Regions from separate parts of the Sphingobium sp. PAMC28499 genome, predicted to be linked through region 2. Evidence: riboswitches for the same ligand, from Rfam matches in the RefSeq annotation. Region 2 holds a riboswitch; the other holds the start of a gene.
The links. A riboswitch is a leader RNA that binds a small molecule or an ion and turns the genes downstream of it on or off. The one in region 2 is predicted to bind cobalamin.
Positions count from the first base shown of each region.

Region 1 (3,049 bases), 1.2 Mb from region 2:
TGATGGAGATCAGCAGTGGCGGGCGCGAGCCGATCGAGCTGCCGTCGGGCGAGACACGCTGCTTCCTGGAGGATGGCGACGAGGTGACATTGCGCGCCACCGCGTCCGCCCCCGGCCATGTGTCGATCGGCTTTGGCGAATGCCGCGCGATGGTCGTGCCGGCGCGATGAGCGACCTTACCCTCCATGGCTATTGGCGATCGAGCGCGAGCTATCGCGTGCGGATCGCGCTGGCCTTGAAGGGCGTCGACTATGCACAGGTCACTCATGACCTGCGCAGCGGTGCGCAGCGCGCGCCCGACTATCGGGCGATCGCGCCGCAGGGGCTGGTGCCCGCACTGGTGGATGGCGACAGCGTGCTGACGCAGAGCGGCGCGATATTGGAATGGATCGAGGCCCGCTGGCCCCAGCCGCCCTTGCTGCCCGCCGATCCGGACGAGGCGGCGATCGTCCGAGCCATGGCCGGCATCATCGCCTGCGATATTCATCCGCTCGGCAATCTGCGCGTGTTGCAGGCGCTGCGGCAGGATTTCGGCGCCGATGAGGATCAGGTCCGCGCCTGGATCGCCCGCTGGACCGGCGAGGGGCTGGCCGCGCTCGAAACATTGGTCGCGCGCCATGGTGGCACCCATGCCTTCGGCGACGCGCCCAGCTTCGCCGACTGCCATATCGTGCCCCAACTCTACAATGCCCGGCGCTTCGGCGTCGACCTGACGCCCTTTCCGCGGCTGTGCGCCGTGGACGCGGCGGCATGCGCGCTCCCCGCCTTTGCCGCCGCGCACCCCGATCGCCAGCCCGACGCCGATGCATGAGTGACACTGACAAGCACCTGTTCGCGACGCCGGCCGGCGTGCGCCTCTGCCCGATCGACGAGATTGCCGACGGCAAGGCGCGCAATTTCGTGCTGCAGATGCGCGCCGGCCGCTTTCATGGATTTGCCGTGCGGGATGGCGATCAGGTCGCCGGCTTTGTCGACCAATGCCCCCATGCCGGCCTGCCGCTGGCGCAGCAGTTGGACGATTATCTGACCCCCGATGGTAGCCATATCAGATGCAGCTGGCACGGCGCCATTTTCCGCCGCGACGATGGTGTCTGTGTCGGCGGCCCCTGTGTCGGTCAGCGCATCGCGCTCTGGCCGCTCGCCATCGCCGATGGCTGGATTGTCACCGCTGCCCAAAGCGACTAGGAACCGGCCCAGGGACGGCGCTTCGCATCGTCCCGACATGATCGCGCCGGTGCCCCCACGGGGGCTTAAAATGGGAAGGCGGTGCGGATGCCATGGCATCCAAGTCCGCAGCTGTCCCTGCAACTGTGAGCGGCGAGCGTGATGAACAAAGCTGTCCCCGATGCGGGATCAGCAGCCACTGGGCCGGACGCTAAATCCTGCGAGGCCTGGGAAGGCCGTTCCTCCCGCTATGACCCGCAAGCCAGGAGACCTGCCAGCGTTTAGGTCGCTCTTGCTTTGGTCCAGGGGATGGCCGGGGCACGGTGTTCCGTCTGAGCGACAGGTTGGCGGCTGGAGCCGCGCGGTCACGCATCTGCGGGCGAACAAGCGCCCGTCCGCGATGCCGGCCGGCCGTGCGTGCGCGCCCGGTTCGCTCCCGCCCCGGTTGCTCCGGCGCGCGAGTATTTGTCATGGCCAACACTGCATCTGCCAAGATTCCGACCACCGTCATCACCGGCTTTCTGGGCGCGGGCAAGACCACGCTGATCCGCCATCTGCTGGAAAATGCGAAGGGGCGCCGCCTCGCCCTCATCATCAATGAATTTGGCGATGTCGGCGTCGACGGCGAACTGGTGAAGGGCTGCAACGACGCCGCCTGTCCTGAAGAGGATATTGTCGAACTGGCCAATGGTTGCATCTGCTGCACCGTGGCCGACGATTTCCTGCCGACCATGACCGCCCTGCTCGACCGGCCGAGCCCGCCCGACCATATCATCATCGAAACCTCGGGGCTGGCCCTGCCCAAGCCGCTGGTCAAGGCGTTCCAGTGGCCCGACATCCGCACCCGCGCCACGGTGGACGGCGTCGTCGCGCTGATCGACGCCGATGCGGTCGCCGCCGGTCGCTTCGCCACCGACGAGGCGGCGCTCGCCGCGGCGCGCGCCGCCGACCCCAATCTGGACCATGACAGCCCGCTGGAGGAATTGTTCGAGGATCAGCTCGCCTGCGCCGACATGGTGGTGCTGAACAAGAGCGACCTGGTCGATGCCGACACGCTGGCCGCTGTCGAGGCGCAGGTCGATGCCGAGACGCGGCCCGGCGTGAAGATCGTCCGCGCCGCCCATGGTGCGGTCGATATCGGCGCGCTGCTGGGCATCGTCGCAGCGGCCGAGGATGATCTCGACGCCCGCCCCTCGCACCATGAGGCGGAGGGCGAGGATCATGACCATGATGATTTCGACAGCTTCGTCGTCAGCGGCGATGCGGTGGCCGATCCCGACACGTTGGTGCAGGCGCTATCCGCGCTGATCGCCGCCCATGACGTGCTGCGCGTCAAGGGCATGGTCGCGGTTGCCGGCAAGCCGATGCGTCTGGTGGTGCAGGCGGTCGGCCCGCGCATCCAGCATTTCTTCGACCGCCCCTGGCAGGCGGGGGAGGCGCGCCGGACCCAGCTGGTGGTGATCGGCCAGAAGGGGCTGGACCGCGCCGCGATCGAGGCCGACATCCAGGCCGTGCTCGGCTGATGCATCTCCTGTCCGCCACGCCGGGAACGATCAGCGACGGCGAGGAGGCGATCGACCTCGATCAGCCGCCCGGCGACATCGTCATCCTGACCGTGGCGGACAGCGATCTGGCCTGTTTCGCCGCCGCTGCCGCGCGCCTGCCCGATGACGCGCCGAGCGTGCGGCTGGCCAATCTGCTGCAGCTCAAACATCCCTATTCGGTCGATCTCTATGTCGAGAAGGTGATCGCCAAGGCGCGCTTCGTCTGCGTCATCCTGCTCGGCGGCAAGAGCTACTGGCCTTATGGCGTGGACGAGATTGCGCAGTTCGCGCGCGAGCGGGGCATCGCCTTCGCCGCGATCGCCGACGGGCGGGAGGGCGAC
Region 1 covers NZ_CP039248.1:963,557-966,605, forward strand. Annotated here, with positions in the region: gene fahA (fumarylacetoacetase) at 1-170, shown strand, start outside; gene maiA (maleylacetoacetate isomerase) at 167-811, shown strand; gene E5554_RS04620 (Rieske (2Fe-2S) protein) at 808-1,185, shown strand; cobalamin riboswitch at 1,216-1,458, shown strand; gene cobW (cobalamin biosynthesis protein CobW) at 1,635-2,687, shown strand; gene cobN (cobaltochelatase subunit CobN) at 2,687-3,049, shown strand, end outside.
Region 1: another riboswitch for cobalamin. It lies ahead of cobW (cobalamin biosynthesis protein CobW); the one in region 2 lies ahead of E5554_RS10695 (cobalamin biosynthesis protein CobG).

Region 2 (3,049 bases):
AGGTCAGGCTGGCGCGAGATGAAATAAAGGGCGCGGTGATGGGCGCGGCCCAGGCCCTGCGCCGCCAGCCCCTCGTCGATCGAGCGGGTGAGCGCGGAATAGCCGAAATAGAGCATCTCGATGCCGCGCCGGATTTCGTCCTCGCGCAGGAACAGCGGCGAGGCCGGTGCGATCTGGCTGGGCGAGGGGGTTTGGACGGACATCGGTGCGGGTTTCCGGCTGGAGGGGAGGGGGCGTGGCGTTGATCCCTAAGATGGGTTGGGCGGGAAGGAAAGGGAAAGGCGAAGTCCATCGTCAGGAGGGCTTTTCTTTCGTGCATCAGCCGCTATATGGCGGTCCCGCGCTGACTTGGATCGGCGCATTGCTGGGGCGTCGCCAAGCGGTAAGGCAGCGGCTTTTGATGCCGCCATGCGCAGGTTCGAATCCTGCCGCCCCAGCCATAATTTTCGGTATCCGACGCCGCGTCGCTTTCCTTGCTTCCGGTTTCCGTTTCGGCATCTTCCGTCGGTATGCCTTGGGCGTCGAGCCGGCAGCGGGACTGCCGATACCCATTCCATGTCTTGGCGAAGCCCGATGTTTCGATTAGGGCATCATCGATGCGCCGGTTCATACTGGCGCATTGCATAACTGACGCCGGTGTTCCGCAAGGAACTTAATCGGGAATGCGGTGCGGGGGCCTGGCCCCTTATTCCGTGGCTGTCCCTGCAACTGTAAGCGGATAGCGCGATGCACGAGCCCATGAGGGCAGCCACTGGACAGAGCGTCCGGGAAGGCGTGCATCCCGCAACGACCCGCGAGCCAGGAGACCTGCCGGCGTTTCGGTCGCTCTTGTCCTGACCCAGGGATTGGTCATGGCACGGTCTCTCTTCCGTCTGGGCGGCGAAGCGTGTGGCTGGGGCTGCACGGCCGCGTGGTGTCGGGCGCCTGTCGCGCCTGCCTGCCGCCTCGCGCCGACCGGCGATGCCGGCAAGCCCCGCCTGGTTGCGTCCCGGCGCGCGGAGGATGTGCCTGTGAGCCAGACCGGCGCGGGCAGGGATAGGGCGACCGCGAACCATGCGGTAGCCCACGGGCCGGCCGTTCGGGGCTGGTGTCCCGACGCCTGGCGCCCGATGGCGGCGGGCGACGGGCTGATCGTGCGCGTGAAGCCGCGCCTCGGCCGTCTTTCGGCCGACGACCTGGCGGCGCTGGGCGAAGCGGCGATCGCCCATGGCAACGGCCTGATCGACATGACCCGGCGCGCTAACCTCCAGATCCGCGGCGTGCGCGACGATAGTTGGCGCCCCTTGCTCGACCGGCTGCTCGACCTTGGCCTGGTCGACCACGATGCTCGGCGCGAGGGCGCGCGCATGATGATGGTCGCGCCAGACTGGCGGGCGGGCGACGACAGCCATCGCATCGCCAGCCAGTTGCTTGATCGCCTGGACGAATTGCCGGACTTGCCGGGCAAGATGGGCTTCGTGATCGATGCCGGCGCCGCGCCGCTCCTGCCCGGCGAAGCGGGGGATTTTCGCATCGAACGGGCGCGCGATGGCGGCCTGATCTTACGTGCGGAGGGGCGGGCACAAGGCGTGCCGGTGGATAGCGGCGGCGAAGTGGATGCGCTGCTCGCACTCGCCCGATGGTTCGTGGAGAGCGATGGCGCGCGCGCGGGGCGCATGGCCCGGCATGATGCGCCCCTGCCGGATTGGGCAACGGGCAGGGCAGAGGCCGCGTCGCCGCGCCCGCGACTGGTCCCCGGCGCATGGGATGGCGGCATGGCCTATGGTCTTCCCTTCGGCCGGATCGACGCGCGGCATCTTCTCGACGCGCCGGCCATGCGGCTAACCCCATGGCGCATGCTGCTGGCCGAAGGACAACTGCCAGGCCTGTGCGCCGACGCGGCCGACCCGCTGATCCATGTGGAGGCCTGCCCCGGCGCGCCTGCCTGCCCGCAGGCGAGCGTGGCGACCCGCGACCTCGCCCGCCAACTGGCACCCCATGTGGCGGGCCGCCTTCATGTCTCCGGCTGCGCCAAGGGCTGCGCCAGTTCGATTCCGGCCGACATCGTGCTGACGGGGCGGGACGGGCGCTACGACCTGGCCTTCCATGCCTGCGCAGGATCGGCGCCCGTCCGTCCTGACCTCACCGCCACCGACCTTCTTGCCCATTTCGGAGCCTGTTGATGCCCCATGATTATGAGAGGGACGGCGCGGCGATCTATCGCCAGTCCTTCGCCACCATCCGCGCCGAAGCCGACCTCGGGCGCTTTGCTGCCGAGGAGGAACCGGTCGCAGTGCGCATGATCCATGCCGCGGGCATGGTGGACCTTGCGGGCCATATCCGCTTTTCGCCGGGCTTTGCAGCGGCGGCGCGGCAGGCCCTGATCGCAGGGGCGCCGGTGCTGTGCGATGCGCGCATGGTGTCGGAAGGGGTCACGCGCGCGCGCCTGCCCGCCGACAATGCCGTGCTCTGCACCCTGCACGACACCGCCGTGCCGGACATGGCGCGGGCGATGGGCAATACCCGATCCGCCGCCGCGCTGGAATTGTGGCGGCCGCATCTTGCCGGGGCACTGGTTGCCATCGGCAATGCGCCCACGGCGCTGTTCCACCTGCTCGACATGCTGGAAGATCCGGCCTGTCCGCGTCCCGCAGCGATCATCGGCTGCCCGGTCGGCTTCGTCGGCGCGGCGGAATCCAAGGCCGCTTTATGGGCGGCGCAGCCCGTGCCCTGCTGCGTCGTCGACGGGCGGTTGGGCGGCAGCGCGATTACGGTCGCGGCGATCAATGCGCTGGCGAGCCGCGCGGAATGAGCGGCACCGTCTATGGCGTGGGCCTCGGCCCCGGCGCGCAGGACTTGCTGAGCGTGCGCGCCGACCGGCTGGTGCGGAGCGGGCGGCATGTCGCCTATTTCCGCAAGGCTGGCCGGCCGGGGCAGGCGCGCCGCATCGCGCAGGGCATGTTGCGGGACGATGCGATCGAACTGGCGATGGAATATCCGGTGACGACCGAAATTCCGCTCACCGATCCGCGCTACAATGATTGTTTAGCCGCCTTCTATGCCGACTGCA
Region 2 covers NZ_CP039248.1:2,197,531-2,200,579, forward strand. Annotated here, with positions in the region: gene E5554_RS10685 (MarR family transcriptional regulator) at 1-203, opposite strand, end outside; tRNA gene E5554_RS10690 (tRNA-Gln) at 366-440, shown strand; cobalamin riboswitch at 618-830, shown strand; gene E5554_RS10695 (cobalamin biosynthesis protein CobG) at 1,110-2,162, shown strand; gene E5554_RS10700 (precorrin-8X methylmutase) at 2,162-2,791, shown strand; gene cobI (precorrin-2 C(20)-methyltransferase) at 2,788-3,049, shown strand, end outside.